DNA from 4 places in the Aurantivibrio infirmus genome. Region 1 is predicted to be linked to each of the others. Evidence: predicted binding sites of a transcription regulator. Region 1 holds the regulator's gene; each other region holds the start of a gene.
What was found. The regulator sigma-54, encoded in region 1, starts transcription at its own class of promoters, with help from an activator protein. The targets are predictions, from matches to a motif close to TGGCACANNNNTTGCNNT.
Positions count from the first base shown of each region.

Region 2: ACYUCY_RS02465 (molybdopterin oxidoreductase family protein) is a predicted target of sigma-54. The motif match lies at 4,837-4,854, and genes of this name have one in related genera.
Region 3: ACYUCY_RS09190 (chemotaxis protein CheW) is a predicted target of sigma-54. The motif match lies at 4,375-4,392, and genes of this name have one in related genera.
Region 4: ACYUCY_RS09990 (motility associated factor glycosyltransferase family protein) is a predicted target of sigma-54. The motif match lies at 5,647-5,664, and genes of this name have one in related genera.

Region 1 is NZ_BAAFSK010000007.1:94,507-101,895, forward strand. It holds gene ACYUCY_RS15680 (PTS sugar transporter subunit IIA) at 1-212, opposite strand, end outside; gene hpf (ribosome hibernation-promoting factor, HPF/YfiA family) at 306-596, opposite strand; gene ACYUCY_RS15690 (RNA polymerase factor sigma-54) at 746-2,263, opposite strand; gene lptB (LPS export ABC transporter ATP-binding protein) at 2,703-3,428, opposite strand; gene lptA (lipopolysaccharide transport periplasmic protein LptA) at 3,438-4,001, opposite strand; gene lptC (LPS export ABC transporter periplasmic protein LptC) at 3,985-4,575, opposite strand; gene ACYUCY_RS15710 (KdsC family phosphatase) at 4,617-5,156, opposite strand; gene ACYUCY_RS15715 (KpsF/GutQ family sugar-phosphate isomerase) at 5,254-6,222, opposite strand; gene ACYUCY_RS15720 (MlaC/ttg2D family ABC transporter substrate-binding protein) at 6,829-7,389, shown strand, end outside.
Region 2 is NZ_BAAFSK010000001.1:498,607-505,995, forward strand. It holds gene ACYUCY_RS02440 (HlyD family secretion protein) at 1-790, shown strand, start outside; gene ACYUCY_RS02445 (DHA2 family efflux MFS transporter permease subunit) at 797-2,362, shown strand; gene cysE (serine O-acetyltransferase) at 2,453-3,244, shown strand; gene ACYUCY_RS02455 (hypothetical protein) at 3,318-3,560, opposite strand; gene ACYUCY_RS02460 (hypothetical protein) at 3,914-4,741, shown strand; gene ACYUCY_RS02465 (molybdopterin oxidoreductase family protein) at 5,015-7,204, shown strand; gene ACYUCY_RS02470 (DmsC/YnfH family molybdoenzyme membrane anchor subunit) at 7,273-7,389, shown strand, end outside.
Region 3 is NZ_BAAFSK010000003.1:544,464-551,852, reverse strand. It holds gene ACYUCY_RS09210 (chemotaxis protein CheA) at 1-1,169, shown strand, start outside; gene ACYUCY_RS09205 (protein-glutamate methylesterase/protein-glutamine glutaminase) at 1,225-2,355, shown strand; gene ACYUCY_RS09200 (flagellar motor protein) at 2,523-3,263, shown strand; gene motD (flagellar motor protein MotD) at 3,287-4,351, shown strand; gene ACYUCY_RS09190 (chemotaxis protein CheW) at 4,638-5,129, shown strand; gene ACYUCY_RS09185 (hypothetical protein) at 5,168-5,782, shown strand; gene ACYUCY_RS09180 (YciK family oxidoreductase) at 5,876-6,640, opposite strand; gene ACYUCY_RS09175 (HAD family hydrolase) at 6,651-7,319, opposite strand; gene ubiG (bifunctional 2-polyprenyl-6-hydroxyphenol methylase/3-demethylubiquinol 3-O-methyltransferase UbiG) at 7,378-7,389, opposite strand, start outside.
Region 4 is NZ_BAAFSK010000004.1:114,529-121,917, forward strand. It holds gene ACYUCY_RS09965 (sigma-54-dependent transcriptional regulator) at 1-1,098, opposite strand, end outside; gene ACYUCY_RS09970 (sensor histidine kinase) at 1,136-2,443, opposite strand; gene ACYUCY_RS09975 (sigma-54 dependent transcriptional regulator) at 2,884-4,341, opposite strand; gene ACYUCY_RS09980 (hypothetical protein) at 4,803-5,099, opposite strand; gene fliS (flagellar export chaperone FliS) at 5,092-5,490, opposite strand; gene ACYUCY_RS09990 (motility associated factor glycosyltransferase family protein) at 5,751-7,389, shown strand, end outside.

The DNA.
Region 1 (7,389 bases):
GAGATACGGCAATGAGGTATAGCGATCCCCTGGCCAATGCCTGTTGAACCTAAGCGCTCTCTTGATATCAACTGCTGGAAAAGTTCATCTGGATTGAGAGCGGGGTAATCCTGAGCAATGACTTTAGCGACATGTTCTAAGACACGTTTTTTGCTCGCTTCGGATAAGCCACATAGAGTACGTGACGGCGAAAGAAGAGATTTGATATCCATGGGTGCAGGCATAAGTGTAGGGCATTTAAATTGAGAGCGACTATAAGTCGCTCAAAAGTGGTTAGTGATTCAGGGGATTGTAGTGTAAAAATATTAACGATGACTGTTTAATTTTTCTTTATGTTTAATAAGTTGCCGATCCAGTTTGTCTGATAACAAATCAATTGCTGCGTAAAGGTCTTCTGAATTAGCGTTAGCAAAAAATTCCTTGCCGCTTGCGTGAATGGTTGCTTCTGCCTTTTGTTCTAGCTTGTCAACGGACAAGATAACGTTGACGTTGGTGATTCGGTCGTGGTGTCGTTCAAGTTTTTGCAACTTGGTGTCTACATAGTTCTTTATAGCGGGAGTGAGATCTAGGTGATGACCGCTGGTGTTAATTTGCATAGAGTGGCTCCTAGGTGATGATAGGCTGCTATCAGCCGTTGAAAAATACTTTGATAAAAAACAAGGGCAATTTGATCACTTTTTGGATCGCTTTTAGAACACATTTGGCACAGGCTATCAGAAAATTTTTCATTCTGCTTTGATAAAGATCAGACAAGCCTTTTTCGTTCATTAGATGCGGGGATTGAGAGTGATTCACGGTATTTTGCAATGGTGCGGCGCGCAACTTGGATTCCTTGTTCAGATAATAGCTCGGCAATTTTGCTGTCACTGAGAGGTTTTTTAGGGTTCTCCGCCGCAACCAGTTTTTTAATGATAGCGCGGATTGCCGTACTTGAACATTCACCGCCTGTGTCGGTGCTCACATGGCTTGAGAAAAAATATTTTAATTCGAAAATCCCCTGAGGGGTATGCATATACTTTTGCGTAGTCACCCGAGAAATCGTCGATTCATGCATGCCCACCGTTTCTGCGACATCGTGTAGTACCAGGGGTTTCATCGCTTCTGCACCATAATCTAAAAATCCGCGCTGCTTCTCAACGATACAGGTTGCTACTTTTAATAAGGTTTCGTTTCGACTCTGTAGGCTTTTCAAAAACCAGCGTGCTTCTTGCAGGTTGTCTCGTAAAAAGGTGTTGTCACTACTGGAGTCTGCGCGTTTGATAAGCGATGAATATTCCGGACTGATTCGAATTTTTGGTGCAATTTCGGGGTTTAGACGTACTGTCCATCGGTCATCTTCTTTGCTGACATAAACATCGGGCACAATGTATTCAGTTTCGCCCGCATTGATTAGGTCGCCTGGTCTTGGGTTTAAACTTTGTATCAGAAGGATTGCATCACGTAGTTCATGCTCTTTAAGCTTGGACTTTCTCATGATCTGTTTGTAATCACGAGTCCCCAATAATTCTAAGTATTCTTGTACCACCAGTTTTGCAGCTGAGAGGTGTTCTGTGTCTGGTGATAGTTGTTTTAATTGTATTAAGAGGCATTCGCTTAGATTCTGACCACCGACTCCCGGAGGATCAAATTGTTGGATGCGGTGCAAAACGGCGACGACTTCGTCTTCTTCAAGCTCTTCAAGGGTGTCATGTAGCCCCAAATAGATGTCGGCAACGGTCGTAGATAATAGGCCGCTGGGCTCTATTGCATCGATTAGTGCTAGAGCAATAAAATTATCCCGCTCTGACATGGGAGTGAGGTTGAGCTGCCAGGTGAGGTGATCAATAAGCGATTCTGTGACTGTACGGCGAGAGTCGAAATCAAAATCATCATTATCCGGCATCGACGAGGAGGGGGTGGAGCTCGAAGGCTGGTAAATATCGTCCCAACTGGTGTCAACCGGCAAGTCATTCGGGAGATTCTCTTCCCAGCTTGCATCGTTTAGATCGGTACTCGAAGTATCTTGCTGTTGATTGTTGTCCGATGAGAAGTCATCGCTATTCGTGGTATTTTGATCGTTATTATTACGGTCTTTTTCGTTGCGAGATTCGTTTTGCTCGCTACCCTCATTTTCTTCGATTTCCAGCATTGGATTGGAGTCGAGGGCATCTTGAATTTCTTGCTGTAGATCTAAAGTCGATAACTGTAACAGCCGAATGGCCTGTTGCAGTTGGGGGGTCATCGTGAGCTGATGGCCGAGTTTTAGTTGCAGCGATTGTTTCATAAGATTAGCAGGCGACTTTTCGATTCTGCCAGGTGGAGGCGTGCTTTCCTTGCTTGAGATGTACTAGGTTTGGTTCTTCGGTTTGACATCCAACAACTCTACTTCTGGGTGATACGTGTACTTTAGTTATCTAAAGAGTTTAATTAAGGGTTTTGCTTGAGAGGCTAGGAATGGACGAGGGCCTTACATATTCCAATTTGAAATCCTGACAAACTTGGAATATTTCACCTTCGATTAAGATAGCCAAACAAAGCGGTGTTATTTGCACTGAATCTTTAGTGTAGACAGGCTACCTGGAAGGGGCAATTTTGACAAGCAATGTTTATGCCCAGCTCTGAACATGCATTGAGCTGTATTAAGTCTATGATAAATAAGAAAAAACTATAAAGGTATGAGCAGCAACTGTGTTGATTCAAGCTAAAAAAGTAGGCCGCAAGCTCTATAAACGAAAGTTTTCGCCCAGGTAGACCTTCTGAACCGTACTGTTATTGAGCACAGCTTCGGCATTACCCGCTTCAATTATTTGCCCTTCGCTCACAATGTAAGCGCGTTCACAGATATCAAGGGTTTCTCTAACATTGTGATCAGTTATCAATACGCCGATACCTCGGTTCTTGAGGTGAGCAATAATATTTTTGATATCGGAAACTGAAATTGGATCGACGCCTGCAAAAGGCTCATCAAGCAAAATAAAGTCGGGATCAGCAGCGAGGGCTCGAGCGATTTCAACACGACGGCGTTCGCCTCCCGAAAGAGCCATGCCAAGATTTCTTTTCAAATGCGTGATGTTGAATTCTCTTAGCAGCTCATCTTTTTTGTGAATTCTTTGTTTTCGGTTTAACCCTTTACGTGTTTCTAATACCGCGAGAATATTGTTTGCGACACTCAGTTTTCTAAATACCGAAGCTTCCTGTGGTAAATAGCCTATACCTGCTTTGGCGCGATCATGCATGGCATATTGAGTGATATCTTTATCATCGATAAAAACCTTGCCGCGAAGCGGTTTTATAAGCCCAGCTATCATGTAAAAGCAGGTGGTTTTACCGGCTCCGTTCGGGCCCAGCAGGCCGACCACTTCGCCACTTTTTACGCTGAGCGAAACGTCGACGACAACTTCACGACCTTTATATCGTTTGGCTAGATTAGACGCGGTGAGTTGAGGCATCGGAATATCTTATTGACTGTCAGCGGAGTCAGATTCTGGCTCCGCTGGTGTTGGAATTTTGGGTTCAGCTGTTGTCCACACTGCTTCGCAATTATTGGAGCCTGAGGATGTTTGCGCGGTAATGTTAATCTCATAACGATCGCATTTTGATTCCGACCCGTCTTGTTTGAAATTAGCATCGCCGATGATAAATACTTTTTCAATGCCATCGACGATTTCATATTCAATGACGTCGCCAGTGCCGATGATCAGGGGCTGGTTTTCTCCGGGTTTTTGTTGAAAGGTTGCCGGCGAACCTAAGGCAACTATTTTTTCAATTTCATTTTTAGCGTTGCGCTTAACGGTTGCCTTATCGGCGGTAATTTTCAATGTGCCTTGTTCGAAAACGACATCGTCTTTAAAAATCACCACGCCAGTTTTGTTGTCGTATTCAAAACCGCCAGAGGACGTTAATCGAGCTCCCTGTTGCGTCGAGGTGTTTTGGCTATAGTTGAACCCGCTGGTGAGTAAAAACAAAACGAAAATTGCGCTTTGAATTGACCTTAACGCTACAGTTTTATTGGCTAATATCATGAAAAGTCTCTGCGTTTTTAAGGACACGGTATTGTTCAAGATTGAAATCGGCAATTAACCCCTCGCCAGTGGCGGTATAGCCAGGGTAGGACATCATAACAAGTTTATCGCTGGTCGCCATGTGCCGATCCAAATAGACAAGCAGTTCGCTGGTTTTCAACTCTTCCAATTTCTCGTTGTCGGTGGTCTGCCAAACGCGAACGTCATCATGAAGAGAAATTTGTTTTAAGTTGGCGCCAGAGGCATAACCCGTTTTTGCCTCCATAAAACGCGGTGGTTTATCAGTTTGTCGGAGCGTGAATAGTGGTGAATCGATCTGAGTGTAGTCTTGCTCGGATACTCGTTCCGGATCGGGTTGAAATTGAGTAAGCTTGTTAGCGGTGAAATTGTAATCGATATCACCGTTGTCATCGTATTGAGAAATTTTCACTTCCGTAGAATAGCTAATAGGAGCGCTAGCGACACCAGAGGGGGCATCAACATCGGGAAGGATGATGTCCGGTGGATTCGCCAAAAAAATCGTTCCGGCGAGGGCGAAAATAATAATAACTAGCGGGAGCCATTTACGCGGCACAGTTTCACCTTAGATATTTTTTACGGTCTTAGATATGTTAACTATAAATATTTTTGTAATGCCGCTTCGTAGTTACCCTGTGCTTGCATGATCATGTCGCACGCTTCTCGCACCGCACCTTCGCCACCATTTTTTTTGCTCTGCCAATGAGCGCGTGCGGCAACGGCTCTATGTGCATTGGCGACTGTTAAAGCCAGGCCGACGTCAGACATGGGGCCGAGGTCTGGGTAATCATCACCCATAAATGCAATCTCTTCGTTTTGGATGTTTTCTTCTTTACGTATCGTGTTTAAGGAGTCTCGTTTATCTTTGCTTGCTTGTACAAGTATCTTAATTCCTAAATCGCCCGCGCGTTTTTTAACGAGAAGGCTTTCTCTGCCCGTCACAATACCAACTTTAACGCCGCTATCTTGAAGCATTTTAATCCCGTGACCGTCGAGAGTGTTAAACGCTTTAAATTCGTCACCTTCGCTGCTGAAATACAATTTACCGTCGGTAAGAACTCCGTCGACATCAAGCAATAAGAGCTTTATTTTCTGAATGCGTTCCGCTAAGTCTTGATTGTTTTCTTGATTCGACATGTTTTTTGGTTTCCTCGAGAGCGCAAGACGCCCATGAAAATAAATAAAACAAAGGTGCATTTAGAGTGCACCTTTTTTAATTTGTTGTATCTTCGCGTTAAATTACACCAGCTCGCAGAATATCGTGGAGATGGATTATGCCAACAGTATGGCCGTTCTCTTCGACAACTAAAGCGGTAATCTTTTTCTCTTCCATCAAACCCAATGCCTCGGCGGCGAGCATTTCTTTGTGAATGGTTTTCGGCTTCGCATTCATGACATCGCAAATTATTGCCGTATTAATATCAATTCCTTTGTCTACATTGCGGCGCAAATCGCCGTCCGTGAAGATGCCAACGAGATTGTCCCTGTCATCGACAACGGTGGTTAACCCTAGACCTTTTTCAGTCATCACCACCAAGGCTTCTGGTAGAAGGGCTTGTTCATGGACTTGAGGTGTTTCACTGCCAGCGTGCATTAAATCTTCAACTTTGATTAACAGTTTGCGACCGAGTGCTCCACCTGGATGCGAAAAGGCAAAATCTTCAGCGGTGAAGCCGCGCGCTTCTAGTAGTGCGATTGCTAGCGCATCACCCATTACTAGGGCCGCAGTAGTGCTGGACGTGGGGGCAAGATCGAGAGGGCAGGCTTCGGTATCGATACTGACATCAAGTTCGAAATCGGCGGTTTTCGCTAATGCTGACTCAGGTTTCCCGGTCATGCTGATGAGCGGAACGCCCATACGTTTGAGTAAGGGCAGTAAGGTAACTATTTCCGCGGAACTGCCTGAATAAGAGATCGCAATGACTACATCGCTTTTTGTGATCATGCCGAGATCGCCATGACTGGCTTCTCCCGGGTGCACAAAAAATGCTGGGGTGCCGGTGCTGGCCAGGGTGGCCGCTATCTTACTGCCGATATGGTGAGATTTGCCCATTCCAGTAACGATAACGCGACCGGTGCAATTCAAAATGCATTGGCATGCGGCGAAAAACTCATCATTTATTTTTCCGCGCAACGCTTGGATTGCTTTGAGTTCTATGTCTACCGTGCGTTGTCCAACTTCAATAAAGCGTTCTTTATTCATTACATCTCTTTTTGTTCGGCATTTGAAGGATATTACTCGTTGCGAGATCCTTATGGGAGTATCTGTGAGTAGGCCGTGAGGGTGGATTATAGCCATATAAAACAAGCCGTGTGAAAAACATTGCTGAGGCACCCAGTTCGCGTAGGGCGCCCTCAGGGCGGTAAGGAGGAATTCATCTTTCGTTCATGTTGGCTATGGAAAATGGTAGCCAAAGGCGTGTAATTATTTACCAAACCTCTTTTATATGTCGGCTACCTTGCTGATTTTAAAGACTATTTTTTTGAAATGATAAATTGTACGTTTCGAAGAAGATAAGCGAGTGTTATAGTCGCGCGATACTATTTGCCGCCAATTGGCTAAGAGCTGTAATTCTTGTGACTGTTAAGTTCTAAGGCGACCCCGGCAAAACTATGATCAGGATTGGGGCTCTAAGACGGAATGATTGCTGGTCTGAATTGCTGGTTAGGACTACAGGTCTGAATTATTAAGGATTGATAAAGAGAGATAGCGGATTGCAAAAAAAGTTTGTACAAACTGGAAGTCAAGGCGATTCGTTAAACAAATTATTAAAATCAAAAAGTCGGATTGAAAAAAAGGAGATACAAAATGATTAATTTTTCTGTGTTGTTGCCAAGAAAGAGTACAGGGCTTGCAACAATTCAAGTGTTGTTAATCGTTTCGCTGGGTCTTTTTCAGGCAACGAGTTATGCCGCTGAAGAAATGTCGGCTCATCAAGTCGCTGAACAAGTAAAAAATGATTTGGTCATGGTCATTCGCAGTAAAGATGCATTAGAAAAAGAAGGTGGTGAAGAAAAGTATATCTCTTCAGTAAGAGGCGTTCTTGAGCCCGTCGTTGATTTTAATTACATCTCTCGCGGCGTTATGGGTAAACAACATTTTGGCGCTGCCTCTGCTGAACAAAAGAAACGCTTCGCGACTAAATTTAAACAAGGTTTGGTGTCGACTTATGCAAAAGGTCTCGCAAGTTTTGCAGATTATGAAATTACTGTAGCGCCACCGGGGGAAGGTTTTGACCCTGAAGCAAGACGAGCCAATGTTGTTTTGGTTGCGAAAGGCGGAGATAGTGTTAATCGTTTAGCGTTCTCAATGGGTAAAAATGCTGCTGGTGAGTGGAAGGTTATCAATATGCATCTTAATGGTGTTGAT
Region 2 (7,389 bases), on a different contig from region 1:
ATATTTAGTGGCCGTGTCGAAGTCCGACGCGAAACTGGGCGAAGTCAAAGCGCATTTGGAATCGCTGAGAAGCAGCTACGAAGAAAAACAAGCTGGCATTGTTCTCGCTGAAAAAAATTTAGAGTTTGCACAAAGAGAATTGCAAAGACAGATTGATTTACAAGGTAAAAATTTCGTTTCCGCTTCTGTATTGGATAATTTGCGTCATGCGGTGGAAACTGCCGAACAACAAATTAATGTGCTCAATCTAGATTTAAAAACAATTTTGGCTTCACTTGGTGGTGATATAAATGCGCCACTGAGCGCACACCCATCCTATAAAGCAGCCTTGGCGGAATTAAATTCCGCGGAGCTCGATTTAACTTACACTGAGGTTCTAGCGCCGAGTTCAGGAGTTGTTAGTAATGTGCCGATATCAGGTCAGTATGTTCGTGAAGGGAATATGATGATGGCTTTAGTTGCCGACGATAATTTTTGGGTTGAAGCTAATTTTACAGAAAAAGATTTAACAAATTTGGAAATGGAGCAAGAAGTCGCGATTAGAGTTGATACCTATCCCGACGCGAGGTGGCAAGGTTCTATTGAAAGTATCAGCCCAGCGACAGGCGCAGAATTTGCAATTTTACCGCCACAAAATGCGACCGGTAATTGGGTAAAGGTGGCACAACGGGTACCGGTTAAAATTAAAATTAAAAATACAGAAGATTCGCCGGGCTTGCGATCAGGTCTTAGCGCAGTTGTTAGAGTTGATACGAAAAAACAACGAGAGTTATTAGGGTTTCATTGGTAGTGAGCGATGGCTGACGAACCTGGACCATCATCAAACCACTCTTCTTCATCGACATTCGTTGATGAGCATCCATCTTCTGCTTTTAATAACAAGCAAAGAGTTTTAATTACCTTATCGGTCATGCTAGCCACGATTATGCAGGCGATAGATACCACTATTGCTAACGTTGCTTTGCCGCAGATGCAAGGATCGATGGGGGTGTTTCAAGATCAAATTTCATGGGTGCTGACTTCTTATATTCTCGCGTCCGCGATTTTTATTCCTCTGACGGGTTTTTTATCTGGCCGCTTTGGTCGTCGCCGTGTTTTTATCACTGCGGTGATTGGGTTTACGCTGACGTCAATGCTTTGTGGTGCTGCGCAAGATATTTATCAAATTGTAATTTTCAGATTTATCCAAGGGGTATTCGGCGCGCCGTTAATTCCATTGTCGCAGTCAATCATGTTAGATACTTATCCAAAAGAAAAACATGGGTCGGCAATGGCTGCTTGGGGAATGGGGGTGATGTTGGGGCCAATTATCGGTCCTACTTTGGGTGGATGGCTGACGGAATATTTTACCTGGCGTGCAGTTTTTTATATTAATTTACCCATTGGGTTGTTGACTTGGCTTGGCTTGACGATGTTCGTAAAAGAAACCGCCGTTGATAAAAAGAAACACTTTGATGGTATGGGATTTTTTTATCTAGCAATTGCTATCGGCGCGCTGCAAATGATGCTGGATAGAGGGAATTCTCTAAACTGGTTTGATAGCGGAGAGATTATTATCGAGGGATTGATGTCCTTGTTGTTCTTTTATTTGTTTTTAAGCCATACCTTTCTCACCGATCAGCCATTTATCGATCCGCGAATGTTTGCGGATAAGAATTTTGTTGTTGGTATTGGTTTTATGTTTGTCGTTGGCGTTATTTTAATGACCGTGATGACCTTGTTACCGCCTTTTATGGAAGGGCTGATGGGGTATCCGATTCTAGATGTGGGTATTTTGTTGGCGCCTCGAGGATTAGGCACCATGATAAGCATGATGATTATGGGACGAGTCATCTCGAAGACAGATCCGAGGATTTACATTTTCATTGGTCTAGCGGCTATCATGGTTTCGCTGTGGCAAATGTCTAGATTTACTCATGAGGTCGACAGTACGGCAATATTCACCACTGGGTTCCTGCAGGGCTTGGGTTTAGGGTGTATTTTTGTTCCTTTATCGACGCTGACATTTTCGACACTGGAGGCGAAGTTTCGAAATGAGGCTACTTCGCTTTATAATCTGATTCGAAATTTGGGAAGCAGTATCGGCGTGTCTGTGGTTATTACTTTGCTGTCGCGAAACACTCAGAGTAATCACGCTGTTTTTGTTGAAGACTTAAATTTCTCGAATATCGGTTTGCGCCAAGCGGTTGAGGCGGGTTCTGTCGATCTGTCAACGGTGCAAGGTTTGGCGGCATTGAATGGCGGCGTGTCGCAGCAGGCTTTTTTATTGGCGTATTTACAGGATTTCAGGTTCATCATGTGGCTTTGTGTGTTTGTTTTTCCATTCTTATTGTTATTAAGGCCACCGAAAGCACAAACATAGAATGTAACTTGAGCGCCAATTTATAAATTTTTTTGCGCTTAGCTATAATGTTAGATCTGATCTATCGACACTATAATTGAGAATATAAAAATGGAAACCAAATTAGTTTGGCAAAAAATTCGTGATGAGGCTTCGCTTGTTGTAAAAGAAGAGCCGGCGCTCGCCAGCTTTTATTATGCGGCGATCTTGAAGCATGACTCTTTGTTGGATGCCATTAGTTTTTTACTGGCGAATAAGTTAGATAGTGACACCTTACCGGCGATGACGATACGTGAGATTGTTACTGCAATAATGATAAAAAATCCGAGTATTGAAAGCGCGATTATTCGAGATATTGTTGCACATAAGGAAAGGGATCCCGCATGCCATTTATTTCTAACCCCCTTGCTTTATTTTAAAGGTTTTCACGCATTACAAGCACATCGTATCGCTCATGAGCTTTGGTTGGCGGGGCGAGAATTTTTGGCTTTGTATTTACAGAATCAAATTTCAGAAAGTTTTTCAGTGGATATTCATCCCGGTGCGGTGGTGGGTAGCGGCATCATGTTGGATCACGCAACGGGAATCGTTATTGGTGAAACTTGCGTGATTGGCGATGATATTTCAATTTTGCATTCGGTTACTTTAGGTGGAACCGGTTGTAGTCAAGGCGATCGTCATCCAAAAATTGGCGATGGTGTTCTGATCAGTGTCGGCGCAAAAATTCTCGGAAATATTGTGATCGGCGCCGGCGCTAAAATTGGTGCCGGAAGTGTGGTACTTGCTGATGTCCCTCCACATACAACGGTGGCCGGCGTCCCGGCGCAAATAATTGGGCAAACCAATGAGCAGCAGCCTGCATTGTCGATGCAACATCTTTGGAAAAAAATGGATTGTGATTAAACTCTCAGAATCTTAATAATATTTCTCAGAGTTTGGAAAATACTTGGGGAATTGAATATAAATTGGAAGGCAGTTATTGGATGTTTTTCAAGCTTGAAGCACGATGCTCCTTTAGCCAATTCAGAACACTTTGTCGGCTTTGTAACATATCTTTGTAGGTTTTAATGACAACGGTGTTTGGGGTTCTTTGTTTTTCTAGCTGGATAAGTCGATCTTCAAGAAAGGCTATATCAGATAACACTTTTTTTGCCATAGAGTCATTGTCGTGTGGAATGACTTCCCGATTTGCTTTGTTACTAGGTTGCGCTGAGGACATCGTTTTACTCCGCTTAGCTCCATTACATAAGATCTGTGAGCACATTTAACGCTTATATATTTACCCTAGCAGACCCTCGTCTATCCAATGGAATATCTGCGAATAAAGAAAGCCAGTTACAATGCAAAAAACCTGTAAGACACTATTTAGCGAATAAAAAAAGCGACGATGCAAGTAATGCTTTCGGCCAAAATAATGGCACCAGTTAATGTTTTCTGAACTAAACTTACCGTCAAAGACTAATCAGGCGTCGATCGTCAATTAGTTGTCTCAAATGTAAGCTCCGTAATCGCGAGTTTAAAAAAATTACGTTAGGATTGTGGCGATTAAATTTGCTTGAAAGGCGGTAATTGGTGGCAGAACCATTATTTGACATTGTGTTTCGTGGCGACATCGTTCTTGGTCACAATATTCAGGACGTAAAACAACGTTTAGGTCAGTTGTTTAAAACGGATCCAGCGAAGATTGACGCTCTGTTTACCGGCGGGGCTGTGTCCTTGAAGCGTAACGTCGATGCCGCAGCTGCGGAAAAGTATAAAGCTGTGCTGACCAAGTCTGGAGCGCAAGTTCAAATACGGCCAGCGGGGGTAGCCGCTGCCAAGCCCAAGCCAGCCCCGAAACCCAAGCTGCATCAAGATGCTTCGCAAACACCGACCCCAAAACCACCTCGGCAAGACCAGCCAGAGGAATCTCTTGTTCAAAGCAATCCACAGCAATCATCGGCAAACAAACCGCCAGAGTCTGAAGGTTTGAGCTTGGCGCCGGTTGGCTCCTATCTATTAGAAGGTGCAGATAAAAAGCATCAAGTGCCGCTAGAGATTGATACCAGTGGAATTAGCATTAAGCCAATGAGTGGCGATCTGCTCGAAGAGTCCGAGAAGCCTAAGGTTCCTCAAGCAGAGGTTGCGGATGCAGACTTTGATCTCGCTGAAGCGGGGTCAGATTTGTTGAAGCAAGAAGAGCGTAAACAGGTTGTACCGGTTCAGCTTGATGATTTGGTTTTTGATATTGCTGAAGTGGGGTCAGATATGATTGATCCCGCGGATAAGCTGCCATTAGCAAGTGTTGAGATCGAAGTCGGCGAGTTTGATCTTGCTCCAGTTGGTAGTGATATGAACCAGCAGAAAAAACCTCCTCCTCCCCCTCCACCCGATACTAGTGCAATTAAATTGGCCGACTGATACACCTCCGATCGAGCTTTCTATTGCTCGTCTGCTGCCAAAAACCCTCCATTTTTAGCGCTTACACCAAACACTTATAAAGTGTGGTGTTGTGATGGCATATTTCTTGTTATCTCTGTGTGAAAGCTGAATGAAAGCCGAGTAAAAATGTAGAAAAACATCAAATTTAAGCAAATTTTAGTGAATGCGCACTGCCTAGGTGCCAAAAAGTGCTTGAGTCCATTTTTTTTCGCACCAAATTAACGCCAATTTATTCACAAAGGAACCAAAATAATGCTTTTTGGCCGTAGTGACCGTAACAAAATTAAGATACTTGATAAAAAAGTTGTCGAGTGGAAGTACACCACCTGCGGCTATTGTTCTACCGGGTGTTCGATAGAAGTTGGCCTAGATAAGGCGGGAAAAGCTGTTGCTACCCGCGGGAAAGCTGATGCCGATGTAAACCGAGGCAAGCTGTGCATCAAGGGAATTTTTGAACACGAGTTGTTTGACGCGGCGGGTCGAGGCACTACGCCTATTATTCGCGATAAGTTTTGGGATCCCTGGCAAAAAACAGATTGGGATAGTGCGCTGGATAAAACCGCCAGTGAAATAAAACGTATTCAAAGTACCTATGGTCGCGATGCCTTCGCCGTCGTTTCTACTGGTCAGATCATGACTGAGGAATTTTATACGCTGGGCAAATTAGTGCGCGGTTGTATCGGCACCAATAATTACTGCGGCAATACCACTCTATGTATGGCCTCTGCGGTTTCAGGCTATAAACGATCCTTCGGCTCCGATGGCCCCCCTGGTTGTTATGAAGATTTTGAACATACCAATTGCCTAATGGCTTGGGGTTCAAACTTACCGGAACAGCATCCGATCATTTATTGGCGATTGAAGGAAGCGTTAGAAAAACGCAAATTCCCCGTCATCGTGGTTGATCCACGAGTGACAATGTTTGCGCAATTCGCTGATATTCATTTGGCAATTACTCCCGGCACAGATGTGGTACTGCAAAATGCGTTAATGCATGTGATTCTCGCTGAGAATTTACAAGATCAAGACTATATCGATGTGCATACCAACGGTATAGAAGAGCTAAAAGCCTGCGTAAAAGATTTTGACCCCACCAGTGCTGCAAAAATTTGCGGCATCGACGAAGACACGATTCGCCACGTTGCCCGTCTCTATGCAAAAGCCGATAACGCAATGGGTATTTGGACAATGGGAATCAATCAGAGTACTCATGGTTCCGACGGTGTTGTGGGCATTAATAATTTAAATTTAATTACCGGCAATGTTGGTAAGCCAGGCGGAACCTCCTTGTCGATTACTGGCCAATGTAATGCGATGGGAACGAGGGAATGGTCTTCGTGTTCCGGTTTGCCAGGTTATCGCTATTTAGAAAATGAAAGTGATCGCGAAGAGATTGCGGATTTTTGGGGCATTGAAAAAGACTTTTTCCCAACACAGCGTGGCTTAGCGATGACGGATATTTTCCCAGCTATTGAAACCGGGCAGATAAAAGGTCTGTGGTTGGTCGCTACGAATCCGATGACATCAATGCCTAATACGCCGAGAATTCGCAAAACGCTTGAAAAGTTAGAGTTTCTCGTTGTGCAAGATTCGTATCAAGATGTCGAGTCAAATCAATATGCCCATGTTTATTTTCCTGCTGCTGTTTGGGCGGAAAAAACTGGATGTTTTACCAATACGGAAAGGCGAGTGAATCTGATTCGTCCGGTAGTAAAACCACACGAAGAATCAAAACCTGATTTTTGGATTTTCTCTGAATTGGCGAAGCGTTTCCCCAACGGAGAAAAAATTAAATTTCCTGAAACACCCTCAGAGGCATTTGATGAAATGAAATTGCTTTCTAAAGGCGATGATCGCACTTTAGATATTTCCGGCATGAGTCATGATCTCATTGAAAAACAAAGTGGCATCCAGTGGCCATATCGCGAAGGAACAAGTAATGAAAAAGGCGATCAGCGACTTTATGTTGATGGGAAGTTTCAAACCAGTGATGGGAAAGCAAATTTAATCCCTTTGCCATTTATCGATAACAATGAAAAGCCTTGTGATGATTATCCTTTTTGGTTGAACAGTGGGCGTGTCGTTGAGCATTTTCACACTCGTACGCGAACCGGGAAACTGGGCAACTGTAATAAGTTTAGTCCAACTCCCTACATGGAAATGAACCCAGATGCCGCAGCGGAACTTGGAGTAAAACACCAAAGCTACGTGCGTTTAGTTTCTCGTCGTGGTGATGCGGTTGTCATGGTACAGCTTACGCAACGCGTATCACGAGAAATGGTATTTATTCCTTTTCATTTTTATGATTGCGTTAATCGTTTGTCCTTGGGTTTGTTAGATCCCCATTCTCGCCAGCCTGCATTTAAACAATGTTCAGTGCGGATTGAGCATGTTGATCAGACTTTTGCTGCAAAATTAAATGCACAGCGTAGAACGTACTAAATTTTGTCGTTGTTATTTTGCGGTTTAATTTGAAATATATTTAGTAAATAATTTGTTAGAGGTTGCAGATGTTAGCTTTGCTTCGTTCGGTTCGAGATCGTTTAGACAATATTGGTCGAGAGCCAGATCCGATTTATACAGAACCCAAAAAATTGTGGGAGCATCGCCCCAATGAGCAAAGCTAT
Region 3 (7,389 bases), on a different contig from region 1:
CTGATGTAACGGTTCGAGTTGATACACAGCGCCTTGACGACATCATGAATATGGTTGGTGAATTAGTCTTGGTTCGAAATCGTTTGGTGAGATTAGGAAGTAATCGAAATGACGAAGAGTTAACAAAAGCGGTTAGTTTGTTAGATGTTGTGACCGGAGATTTACAAAGCGAAGTCATGAAAACGCGAATGCAACCAATTCGAAAAGTATTTGGTCGCTTTCCGCGAGTGGTTCGTGATCTCGCTCGTAGTTTAAATAAAGAAATTTCTTTACAGCTCAAGGGCGAAGATACAGATTTGGATAAAAATCTTGTCGAGGCCCTCGCAGATCCATTGATCCACTTAGTGCGTAATGCGGCTGATCATGGCATTGAAATGCCAGAGGTGCGAGAGCGGGCTGGTAAGAGTCGAGTCGGTAAGGTCGTACTCGACGCGAGACAGGAAGGCGATCATATTCTGTTATCAATTACCGATGATGGCGCTGGTATGGATCCGGATTTTTTACGTCGAAAAGCCGTGGAAAAACACATAATGGATGCAGACGCGGCCGCACGTTTAACGGATAAAGAAGCTTTTGATTTAATATTTGCTCCAGGCTTTTCAACTAAAACGGATATTTCAGACGTGTCGGGACGTGGCGTTGGCATGGATGTGGTCAAGACAAAAATCACACAGTTAAACGGTTTGCTAGATATCGATTCCACTGTTGGTGAGGGCACTAGCTTAACCATTAAAGTTCCGCTCACCTTGGCGATCATGCCGACACTAATGATTCTCTTAGAAGACCAAACCTTTGCACTGCCATTGGTAAGCGTTAACGAAATTTTTCATATGGACCTAACGCGAACTCATGTCGTCGATGGCCAAGAATGTGTAACGATTCGCGATAGGGCTGTGCCAATTTTTCATTTAAAACGCTGGTTGGTAAGTAAACCCAGTGATGTCAGTGATCTTTCGTTTTCTCACGTCGTTATTGTTTCAGTGGGAAGCATGAGAGTCGGTTTCGTCGTTGATGACTTAATCGGACAAGAAGAAGTGGTGATCAAGCCGCTTGGAAAAATGCTGCAAGGAACACCAGGAATGGCTGGCGCAACAATAACAGGTAATGGGTCTATTGCTTTGATTCTCGATGTGCCGGGAATGCTAAAACAATACGCGGGTACAGCTTAATAAGAATTTCTTTGCTAGCCAATTTCTTGGCTAAACGAAAAAAGGGAGTGGTAATTTGGCCTACAAGGTATTGGTCGTCGACGACTCGGGTTTTTTTCAGCGTCGATTAAAGGAAATCATTAACGAACATCCAGATTTAGAAGTTATCGATGTAGCCATTAATGGTCGCGAAGCCGTTAACAAAGCGATCTCGTTAAATCCAGATATTATTTCTATGGATTATGAAATGCCGGTACTCAATGGTATTTCTGCGATTCGTGAAATTATGGCCCATCGTCCGGTGCCTATCTTAATGTTTTCCTCGATGACTTATGAAGGCGCTAAGATAACGCTTGATGCTTTGGAAGCGGGTGCAGTCGATTTTATACCGAAAGATTTTGCAGAGGTTTCTCAAAATTCCGCAGAATTAAAACGTAAGATTCATCAACGCTTGCTTGATATTGTTCGAACCCACCGGGTACGAGCTTTTTCTCCAACAGTTGATAAGCCATCAGCAAAAACCAAATCAGAAGCCAAGCCAGAACCGACAATTGAAACCGCGAAACTGGTTGCAGAAAGAAGTTCTAGCGTTCGCCCTGATACGCAGTATAAAAAATATGAACTATTAGCAATTGGAGCTTCTACCGGTGGTCCGGTTGCTATTACGCAAATACTTTCTCAGTTACCTAAAAATTTTCCCGTGCCTATTATCATTATTCAACATATGCCTGCGACATTTACGCAGGCCTTCGCGGAGCGTTTAAACCGTATTTGTAATATTGATGTGAAGCAAGCTGAAGATAAGGATTCACTACGCCCAGGGTTGGCTTTGTTAGCGCCAGGCTCGATGCAAATGATGATCGATGCGAGTAATAAATTGAGAGTTAAAGTAATCCCCGGCGACGAGCGCGTTACCTATCAGCCTTCCATTGATATCACTTTCGGTTCGGCGGCCAAAACCTACGGTGCCTCGGCTTTAGCAATTATTCTGACGGGCATGGGTAACGACGGTTGTGATGGAGCGAGATTGTTAAAATCACAAGGTGGCACAGTCTGGTCGCAGGATGAGGGCAGCAGCGTTATTTTTGGAATGCCAATGGCCGTTCAAAAACAAAAGCTCTCAGATAAAATTGTTTCTCTCTCGAATATCCCTGATCAAATACTTCGCGCCTTCCCGGTTCGACAACTCCGTGCCGCTGGCAGCTAATTACGCATTCGCTGTATAGCGCTCCGCTAAAAACCGCCTCGCTTTTCGTTTTGGAATAGTTATTGCAAAAATACCTAAGTTCGGCGAATGCGTTAAAAAAATGACGCTTTGTAGCGCTATGAATTGAAAGCAACATTCAATATCTCAATAGGAAACCACTGCGAACCATGGATATTTTGACGTTAATTGGCGTGCTCCTCGGTTTTGGCGCGCTACTAGGAGGAAACTTACTAGAGGGCGGCTCTTGGCAATCTCTAGTAAACGGCCCGGCTGCCATTATCGTTTTTGGTGGTACATTCGGTGCCGCAATGTTGCAAACACCAAAGACCACTTTGCGTCGTGCGCTCAATATTTTCTCTTGGGTGTTGCGTCCTCCGGCAATATTGTTCGAAAGCGGAATAAAAAAAATTGTCAATTGGTCGATGTCGGCAAGAAAAGAAGGTCTGCTTGGCCTCGAAGCCATCGCGGAAACAGAGAAAGACCAGTTTGCTCGCAAAGGTTTGCAAATGTTGGTTGATGGCAGTGAGCCTGAATCCATTCGCCGGGTTATGGAAAGCGACTTATATATTGCCGAGCAGCGGGATCAAGATGCGATTCGATTTTACGAAAGTATGGGTGGTTATGCGCCGACAATCGGAATTATTGGAGCCGTTATTGGGTTGATTCACGTCATGCGTAATCTTGCCGACCCGAACGAATTGGGGCCAGGTATTGCGATCGCTTTCGTTGCAACAATTTACGGTGTTGCGTTTGCAAATTTATTACTTATTCCCATCGCGAATAAATTGAAGATGTGCATTAGTCAGCAATCACAATTTCGTGAATTGGTTATCGAAGGCATCATTGCTATTGCGGAAGGTGAAAATCCGCGGGTGATAGAAATGAAACTGAATGGATATTTGCCTTAAGTCCATGATCCTGGCCAAACGCTATGCGTCGTAGATCAACCATAAATTTCGATGTAAACCATGATAGATGGTTGGTTTCCTATTCGGATTTCGTGACCTTGTTATTCGCCTTTTTCGTGGTGATGTATTCGATCTCACAAGTTAATGAAGGTAAGTATCGAGTGTTATCGAGTACATTACTTGAAGCGTTCGATGTTCCCCAGTCTGCGATAAAACCTATTCAGGTCGGTACGCCGAGCTTGTCTGCAGATCCTAGCGCGATTGAAACCTATAGATCGGGTGATGGACACAAGACCGCCGGTAGCGTTAGCACAGATGTAGACGCCACTAGTAGCAACAATAATGTTGCAGATCTCGATGAACTTTCAGATGCATTCTCAGAACAATTTGCAGACTTGGTTAAGGACAATCTGCTGACAGTAACGGGCAATGAGCTGTGGCTTGAGCTGGAATTAAATTCGAATATTTTATTCCCCAGCGGTAATTCTGACCCTAGTTTACAAGCACGAGCAATATTTGAAGAAATGGCCGGCATGTTGTCGAAGTTTGAAAACCCTGTTCAAGTAGAAGGTTTTACCGACAACGTGCCTATCAATAATCGACGCTTTAAAAGCAATTGGGAATTATCTTCGGCACGATCCGCTTCGGTTGTTAAATTATTAGCTAATAATGGCGTTGATCCTTATCGTTTGTCGGCGGTTGGTTACGGCGAGTTCCGACCAAAAGCTGATAACTCTACAGCGGAGGGCCGCAGTTTAAATCGTCGAGTCGTGTTGATGATTTCAAAACAAGCGGCAGAGCGGCCGAAAATTCAAAGCGAACAAGATGTTGAGAATGCGATTGGCGAAATCGCACAAGATGTCCCTTTCAGCGAATCTTCACTAGAAGAGATTCCGACACAAAATAATGTAGATTCTATAGTCGATAATACAGATGAAATCGCTGAGCAAGTTCCGCAACAAGAACTTGGAGTCGAGGCGGAAGCGGTGCCTGAGGCTGAAGAAGAATCGTCGATAACGCCAATACAGTTAGATAACGGTGGCCTGCTATTTACCAACGATCCCGATTTACCCAGAGCAACTAATTAGAAACGTATTAATTCTCATCTCGCTGGCACAAATGCTGCTACAAGTAATTCATTGAATCCTTGGTGGTATTTTTTTGGCAAAGAAAATTATCGCTTCGCAATCTAAGACTGCTCGCAAAGTAGTTATCTTGGAGAATGTTTTTTAGTCAAAAAAAGTAATAGTAAAAGTGAAATGCGAGCTACAGTTAAATGAGGAAGCTAGTTTTATCAGACTTTAACGTAATGATTCACGAAAGATATTTCTAATCTGTCAATAATTTGACGAAGTGATGTGAGGGTAGCCTGGAATGACCGGAAGTAATATTGCAGCAGACATCGAAGCAGACGATGACGCCATACAGCAATGGGTGACTTTTCATCTTGATGGCGAGACTTACGGTATCAATGTAATGCACGTGCAAGAAGTGCTCAGATATTCAGAGATAGCGCGAGTGCCTGGTGCTCCGGAATATGTGTTGGGCATTATTAATTTACGCGGCAACGTGGTGACCGTTATTGACACTCGCCATCGATTCGGTTTGAAGTCTGTTGATGTAACGGACAGTACGAGAATTGTAATCGTGGAAACTGATAAGCATGTGGTCGGTATACTCGTCGATAGTGTTGCAGAGGTTGTATATCTAAGACGATCGGAAATTGAGTCTGCTCCAAATGTTGGCAATGATGATCACGCAAAATTTATCCAGGGTGTTTGTCACAAGAATGATGAGTTACTTATTTTAATTGAACATGACAAATTACTTACTGAAGATCAGTGGGAACAGGTCGAAAGCCTTTAAGTTGTTTTATACGTATATAAATATCAGGGTATGTCTCTATGGAGTCCGAAACAATAAATACTATTGCAGATAGTGGTAGCCAAATCGGCGAATTTTTAGTTGCGCGAGGTGGCTCCTATGCAGCTGGGCTGGAAATGATGATCGTATCACTAGCGACCGTTCTGATAATTAGTTTAAGCATTCTATTTTTTCTGACTAAGAAAAACAAAAGAGAGCTAGAACAAACCCAAGAGTTATGTACCTGCTTGCGTAATGATCTACAGATTGCAGCGAGTTGTGCAATAGGAATGGGGCAGCGCATTATTTCTTTGGAGAAAAAAATTAACGGGCAAGTCGATTTTGCTGGCGAATCGCAATCGCTAAGCTCATCTCGCGCGCTTGAGGCTAAGGCCGCACAAGCGAAGACCAACAAAAATCATTTGTCAGAAACCTTTAAAAAGCACGATGTCGACCAGAAGATATCACCACCAAAATTAAAAGCGGTGCAGATCGATGAAGCGGGCCGCCAGAGTCATCTCAATAGCTTCGATAAGGCGAGCGAACTACTAAAGAGCGGAATGAGTGAAGATGAGGTAGCAAAACGCTGCGAACTATCGAGTTCAGAAACCGCACTTATGGCGATGGTGATGAAGCAGAAAAGCGTTAACTGTTAAAGCCGCAACGCTGTTCTTAAAAAAAATTAACACGCTAACTGTTGCCCGCCATGTGCGGGCTTTTTTTTATAAATCTAACATATCGTGATCAGTTTATTTTTCTTGCGCGTAAAATTGTTGCCCTGTAATACCGACACTATCTTCTCCCATTAGAAAAAGATAAGTCGGCATAATGTCAATCGGTTGTTTAAGCGTGCGCGGATCCTCTGCAGGATAAGCACTAGCACGCATTTTGGTGCCAACTGCTCCGGGGTTGATACTATTCACTCGAATCGTCGTCGCTTCAGCGGTTTCCGCCGAGAAAATTTGCATGATATTTTCTGTCGCTGCCTTGGAGACTGCATAGGCTCCCCAATATGCGCGTCCAACATAACCTACCGAAGATCCGGTAAAAATTACTGAAGGGTTTTGTGCGCGTTCTAATAGTGGTAATAAAGCTTTTGTCATTAAAAAGGGTGCAGTTGCATTGACCTGAATAATTTTGTTCCAGGTTTCTTCTGGGTATTGGGCGAGCGGTGTGCGCGGGCCGAGTTCGCTCGCGTTGTGAAGTATGCCATCAAGGTGAGAAAATTCTTTTTCAATTGCTGCGGCCATGTCTTCATAATCTTTTTCTATCGCGCCCTCAAAATTAATCGGGTAGATACCTGCTTTTGGATAACCGGCTTGTTCAATCTCGTCATAGGTTTTTTCGAGTTTTTTCGTGGTTTTTCCTAAAAGCAAAACTGTAGCGCCGTGGGCGGCATATTGAAGAGCAGCGACACGCCCAATACCATCGCCGGCACCGCTTACGAGAATAACTTTGTTTTTGAGTAGTTCCTTAGGTGCTTGATAATGTAAAACGTCTGATAAATTGTTCATAAATAAAATATTATTCCGATAGATAATTTTGGATGATGACTTCGAGTTCGTGAGCGGTTTCAGCGAGATGATCAGCCTGCCATCGGGTTGCATGATCTTCTGCGTCAACATAGCCATAAGCGGCTGCAACTGTGATGCTGCCGGCATTTTTTCCACAGTCGATATCTCGGCGATGATCTCCTATATAAATAGCTTCATTCGCTTCGCAGCCCATTTGCTTACAAGCCAGTAATAGTGGCTCCGCATCTGGTTTAGTGTTGTTAACATCCTCTGGACAAACAATTGAGAGTGGTGGTGGGTTAAATTGCATGGCTTCTAAAATCGGCCTGGTATAAGCGTGTGATTTGTTTGTGACGATTCCCCAGGGAATATTTTTTGCGGCGAGAAACGCCAAACATTTATCGATGCCTGGAAAGGTGCGAGTCCGTACAGCAAGGTTGGCGCTATAAAGTTCTAGTAAGCGATTATGCAGGCGATCAAATTCCGGGGCATCGCGTTCTAACTGAAAGGCCATGCCAACGAGTGCACGTGCGCCGTTTGAAACCGAAGCGCGAATTTTTTCATCGGCTAGAGGTGAAAGACTTTCCTCTTCTCTTAAGGTATTTACTACAGTGTAAAAATCGGGAGCGGTATCGAGTAAGGTACCATCAAGGTCGAAAAGTACAGCTTTTAGATTCATGAGTTCTCAGTTGTTTAATGTTGACAAATGAATGGCGTATAGTAGAAATAATTACATTTTATTCTTGCGG
Region 4 (7,389 bases), on a different contig from region 1:
ACTCAGTAGGGCAATCTTGGCTTGCTCGGACAAACTGACACCGGCCCGGTGTTGTTTGTGGGCGTGACGAGAAAGTAATTGCGTTGCCAATGGCACGATATCGTCTGGACGTTCTCTTAGTGGCGCCCACTGTAAGGGTAATACGCTTAATCGATAATATAGATCTTCCCGAAACAAACCATCCGCAACGGATTGTTGAAGATTTCTATTTGAGGTCGCGATCACTCGAACATCCAACGCAATTGTCTTACGACCACCAACGCGTTCAACTTCTCGCTCTTGCAAGACTCTCAATAATTTAGCTTGTAAACCGATCTCCATTTCCGAAATCTCGTCTAACAGAATAGTGCCACCGTTAGCTTGTTCAAATTTTCCTGGGGCACTTGAATAAGCGCCGGTGAATGCGCCTTTTTCGTGTCCAAACAAAATGGCTTCTAACATATTTTCTGGGATTGCCGCACAGTTAATCGCAATGAAAGGTTGGTCGGCACGCTCTGATTGACGATGTATATAACGTGCAAGAACTTCTTTACCGATACCAGATTCACCAACTATAAGCACGGTCGATTCTGTCAGTGCAACGCGCTTTGCCAACTGTAATAATTTAATGCTACTTGCAGCTACCGCAATAGGTTCGTCACAGTTGCCCTTTTGTCCGACACCGACGTAACGATTGATCGCATCGACCAACACTTGTGAAGCAAAAGGCTTCACCAAATAATCAACAGCACCTTGACGCATCGCATCGACAGACTGGTTAACACTGCCATAAGCGGTAACCAACAACATCGGAATATGCGGATATAAATTTTGCACTTCTTGAAGCAAGGCGTGGCCGTCCATGCCACCCATATTGACATCGGAAACGATCATGGCAATTTCGTTGTTATGTTTTAACACCTCCAGTGCCGACTCTCCGCTACTCACCGCCACCGCATGATAATCAGCTAGCTCCAAGGTATCGCATACAGCGTCGCGAAGGTCTTGATCATCTTCTACCACCAAAATTATTTTCTTTTCAGCATTTACTGAAGCCGAGGAGTTTTTTTGATTCTTAGTATTAGTATCTGCATCGATGACTTTATTGTGCGAAAACATAAACAATTTCCTAATTAAAAACGATAAATAATCTGATCTATAAAGACTGTAAGCGAGGTGCGACTCTGGGTAGAAGAATGGTTGCTTGCGCACCACTATTGGCATCTTCCCGATTAGATAATTCGAAACGACCGCCGTGACCTTTCGCGACAGTGTTCACAACCGCCAAACCCAAACCGATACCTTGGGATTTGGTGGTAACGAAAGCTTCTTGTAAATCTTGGACATCATGGCCCATGACACCTGGTCCGTTATCCAATATCGCTATACGCACTTCGTTATTGTTTGATGAAATATCTATTTCTAATTTGACATTACCATTGACTGCCTGGATTGCATTGTTCACCAAATTCATTAATGCGCTGATCAGGACATCTTTATTGCAGTGGACAAGCACATCGTGTTGACTAACTCGCCATGAGCAGGTCAACGATACGTTTTCTAATAAGGGTTCGATTTGCTCTGACAAAGCGTCACTAATTTCGCGCAGGGTTAGTCTATCGTTCAAAACCAAATCACCTTTCACAAACAGCAACATATCGCGAACTTGTTGTTCCATGTGTACAAGTCTTTTGATAATTTTTTGTGAAAAGTCGCTGCGTTGAACCGGAGTGATTTTTTCATTGCCTAAATGACCAGCGTAAAGTAACGCCGCCGATAAAGGTGTACGAATTTGATGGGCTAAAGCCGACACCATCTTGCCCAAAGAGCTCAGTCTTTCGTGACGACTTAATTGGGCTTGAAGTTTTCGGGTTTCAGTTTGGTCGGTGAGAAGAATGATTTGACCCTGGCTTCCCAAAGATCGAGTGGCGATACTTATTCTGTGGCCGTCATGCGTCGATACCTCATGACCATCGTCTTCCTTCGGACAAAAACAGCGCTCGATCACATCGCGCCATGCTGCGCCCATCAGGGGCTCACCCAACATTTCAATCGCGACGGGATTTCTTTCAGTAACGATTCCTCTCGCATCAAGCACGATGACACCACCCGGTAAAAAATTAAGTAAATGCTCTAAACGATTTGCGAGACTTTCTTTTTCCTCCAACGCTCGTATGCGCTGATCAGATTCCTCTGCTAATTCTTCAGTTAATTGCCCGACTCTCACTTCGAGATCGCGATAGGTATGACTTAATTGATTCGATAGCGCCGCAAACTCTTGGAAGGCTTGAGTCAATTCACTGCCAGCCGTTAATGTGGAAGATGAGGAACCGCCATTTTCTTTATCTTCTGCAAGGCAATCTTCATCTAAAAACGAGCTGCTTGCCAAGTTGATAATCGCATCAACATGCTGCTTGTTAGCTGAACGACTGGCCTGCAAACCATTTGGCACGGCATAGGACATAGATACTTTCCCTTATGTAGACTGAATCTTGGGAATCGGTGGCTGAGTCAAACAACTGCCACTATTCCGTCATGGTGAGGGTTTTTGCAAGGGCGATGCCAAACTTTGACCCATGGCAAAAATAGTCCGGCAAGGATTGACCGTAAGACCAGGAAAGGAGGGTTCCTAGTGTTCCAAAAGAGCAGACAAGTGCTTCAAAACCTTAGGGTTTATCCTGATCAGTAAGCAGAATCACGAGGGAAACTGGAGCTTAGACAGAGTAATAGAGTAGAGTCCTGAGGCCGCTAGTGCAGACAAGACATTTTTTTGGATTGCTTGGGGCTTTAATTTGGCAGATACATTGATTCGGCAGGTATATTAAATCAGCAAGTAAAAAATAAAATGCCATCCTTGGCCGTGGTAAATCTCAATACTGGTCACGCATAAAACCGTTAGAAGTTTTAGCGCTGTAATCCATACTTACGCATCTTCTCAACGAGGGTTGTACGCCGAATTGTCAAATGATCCGCAGCTCTCGCAACCACGCCACCCGTATCCGCCAATGCTTGCTGAATAAGATTACGCTCTAAACCTGTTAAATATTCCTTTAGGTCAATGCCATTTTCAGGCAGCAAAGCACGATCATTCATATTTACCATCGTGGGCTGATAGGCATCCGTAACTTCCGCAATAGTTGCCAATTCTTCCTCTTCAGCCTGCACACTATCGACGTGACGATACTTAGCCGGTAAATCGGTAACACCCACCACCCCATAGGGATGCATGATGGCCATTCTTTCTACTAGGTTTGCCATTTCTCGAACATTACCTGACCACTCATGACGACAAAGTGACATGATGGCGGCAGAATTAAATCGGATTGAACCACGCTTTTCACTTTCCAATCGCGAAACCAATTCGTTTATTAATAAAGGGATGTCCTCAGAGCGATCACGCAGCGATGGCATTTCGATAGGAAAAACATTCAGTCGATAATATAAATCTTCTCGAAAGGTACCCTCTTCAATCATTTGTTCCAAGTTCCGATGAGTCGCGGCAATAATTCTTACATCCGTGGTAAAACTTTTTGTCCCCCCTACCCGCTCATAGGTTTTTTCTTGCAATACACGTAATATTTTTACTTGCATCGCCAAGGGCATATCACCAATTTCATCTAGAAATAAAGTGCCGCCTTCGGCCAATTCGAAACGACCCGCGCGTGAGCTAATAGCGCCAGTAAATGCGCCTTTTTCATGGCCAAACAATTCGCTTTCCAAAAGTTCGGCGGGTATCGCACCACAATTCACCGGTACAAAGGGCGCTTTTTTCCGTGGCGAATTGTGATGTAAGTTGCGCGCGACAACTTCTTTACCGGTTCCTGATTCACCGGTGATCAATACGCTGACATCTTTGTCGGCGACTTGGGCCATCATCTCGCGAACGTTTTGTACTTTTCTACTGGTACCAACGAGTGAACGAAATAAATGTGCTGGGCGATTGTTGCCGCCATTTTTACCTTGTGCGGCAATTGCTTCGCGATAGCGTTCGGCACGATGCAATGTATCTAATAAGACGCTATAAGTTGGCGGCAATTCTAATTTGCCAATAACCATGTGTTTTAAATAAGGATCCCAAGATTCATCAACAACTTGATCTTCTCCGGTTAAAATTACCGGGCAGCCATTATCCCATTGACGAATACTTTCAAGACGAGATTTCAGCGGCTGGTGACTACCACAATCACCAAGAATGATGGCAACGATTTCGCTGCTATTCTCACACTCATTCTGGGCTACCTGTTGCCAATCTTGGCAGCTCGCGGTTATCGCTGGTTCCCCCAAAAAATCCAACACCACTTTAAGATCATGACGACGGGTCTGGTCATCGTCGACTACAAAAACCTTAATTTCTTTCCACATGTAAAATGGCCTTCTGACTACGAGTTAAACTTCCAATTCACTCACTGCGATCACTTTGCATTAAGAATATTTTTCAATGCCAGCTTAGCTCCCGAGCTACCTGCCCAAGTCAATAACTCGACTGGACTAATTTAAGTTGTAGACAAGGCTGCGAACCCGGTCAAATAAATGACGTCAGAAAATTGGAATTGGTTGATCACTAATACCAAACTGCCTAAACACCGCCACTTTTATTCATAAATAAAATTCACGGGGCAACATTTCTGTGCTACTAGAAAACAATGAGATTAAACTGAGAAACGAAAGGTTATTCGTAGATTTGAGGGCTAACAACTAAAAGTACATGAATTTTATACTTATATTGCTGTCGCGTTTTTATTGAAGTGGTAATAGCCGCCAACTATTTATAACGAAGTCGATAGCTATAGTTTTTTCGTCTTATGAACTAAGAATAGAGATAATTAGTTGTGCATTCCTTTTTCCAGCTCGCCATTGCGCTGCAGTTGAAGATGCAGATTGCCTATCATGTTCTTATATAAAGACCGTACTTCTATCAATTCTTGTAAGACCAGCGAGGAGCTAGTGGCGTGCGTCTGCCTTACCAACCCCATGCAAACTCGATCCAAGCGAATTAAAGCATCCCAGTCACTATCAAAGATGGCTCTTTGCATACTTGAACGAATCGAGCGCAAGGAATCAAACTTCTCGCTAGTGCCGGACATCGTCTCGTCGACGGCGCGTAATAAAGTCTTAGGCATGATCTGCTACCTCGTCGGCAATCGCGTCCCACGCACCTTTAACTTCGTGTAACAAACCACTGACTTCATCTAACAAGCTTGTGTCATTCTGGCGATTTGCTTCCAACAAACGTCTAATCGAATATTCGTAAAGTGCATCAAGATTTGCACTTAGATTCCCTTCACCTTTATCCTCTAAAGCCCCTTGTAAACCACCAATAATATCGACAGCTTTGCCGATAAGCTGACCCTTACGTTCTACCTGTTTTTGCAACATTGCACCTTTTGCTTGAGCAATTCGTTCCAAAGCGCCTTCAAATAACATCTGTACTAAACGATGTGGCGAGGCGCTGCTAACACCAGTGTGAACTTGCATTGAGGAATAAGCATGGGCGGGGTTATTCATATTCATCGAGGTTTCCTTAAGCGGCTTATTTATGACTATATTTAATGAACAAATTCTCGTGTAAAAAGGTTAACGGCGTTTCGCGAGACAACTTTAATCTCCGAATCAAAAAGAACACACAAAAGGTTAATCACCGTATATGAGTAGGGATAAAGCCAATATCGGCACAAGTATTGCTGCTTAGTCTTGATTACCAGAACTTTTATATAGATAGAAAGTATTTTGACACTGAAATCTTTTAACGATGGCAAGTATTAGGCAGGGTTATGGAAACGAACAACTCATCAAGTGAAACTCTCGACGCATTGAACGTGATCGCTAGACGTGTCGAAATGCAACAAGAAAATCTGAAATTAGAGGTCATGTTTCAAAGGAACATGGTTTTTTTTAAAGAAAAAAACCCAAAAGTTTATGAGCTTTTTCTTAACTACAATCCGACCAACTTAAAACTAATGTATACCGATGATGGCTACGTCAATTTAGTCAATCATAACCTTAACGACAAACCCGTGTATAACAGTGAGCCACGTGAATTTAGCCAACGTTATGTCGATCAGTATGAAAAGGATCCCAGTTTTTATCGCATCGATACCAAAACCACTAAAGCGATCGATGAAGAAAATGACGCACATATTTTCAACATGAACCGACTGATCAACCACATCCAAGAAAATGAAGAAGTGGTTGTTGGCAGAAAACTACAGCAAGACACCAATTTTCTGTTAATGATGGGGCTGGGCTTGGGCTATCAGATAACTCAGCTTCTTGAAAAAACAGACATACATCATTTGGTTATCCTCGAACCCCACGAAGATATATTTTTTGCTTCCCTGCACACTTTAGATTGGCAACAACTTCACCAGCACTTCGAACAAAAAAATCACACTTTACAGTATTTTGTCGGCAAGACCGCCTCACAATGTTTTGATTCGCTTCAGCAACATCTGCGGCAAATTGGCCTATTCAATGTAGTTAAGCCATTCTTGTTTGAGCACTTAAGCAGCGTCGAAATGAAGGAAACGTCGAAGGAGTTTTTTAACAAATTACCCTCCGCGCTTACGGCTCTAGGTTATTTCGATGACGAACAAGTTAGCCTTTCTCATACGGTTGAAAACTATCGAAATGAGAACCCTATTCTTCGTGATCACGCTCTAATTAATAAACGACTCCTCGATCGCCCAGCAATCATTGTCGGGAATGGCCCCTCTCTCGACAAAGCAAAAGCCATGTTAGAAAAATACGGTGATGACGCCGTAATATTTTCCTGTGGTACAGCACTAGGGGCGCTAAGAAAATTGGGGATCAAACCGGACTTTCATATCGAAATGGAACGCACCCGTCCTGTAGTCGAATGGATAGAAACATCAACCGACGAAGAGTATCGCGAAGACATCATCTTGTTAGCTCTTAATACTGTTCACCCAGACGCTTTACGTTTATTCAAGCGTAAAGGAATCGGGATGAAGAGTAACGATTTAGGGACCCACTACCTATGCCAGTATGTTGGCAAAGATGAATTCATCGTCAACTTAATGATGGCTAATCCCACGGTAAGTAATACCGGTCTGGCCTTTGCCACTGCACTTGGCTTCAAGGAAATATATTTGGTTGGAACCGATTTGGGCTTTCCTGCCGGTGAGAAACATCACTCATCCCTAAGTGCCCATTACGATGTAAAAGATGAACACGTAGAAGGATTAGATTTGTACAAACATGACGCAAAGGGAAATATCACCGTAGACGGAAATTTTGGCGATCAAATTGTCACAACAGCAGTCTATAACCACTCGCGTATAACAATGCAGTCATTACTCAATACGCATCCGGACGTTAAATGCTACAACACCAGTGAAGGCGTATTGATTCCGAACGCGGAACCCATCCGATGTGACGATGTAGTGATTA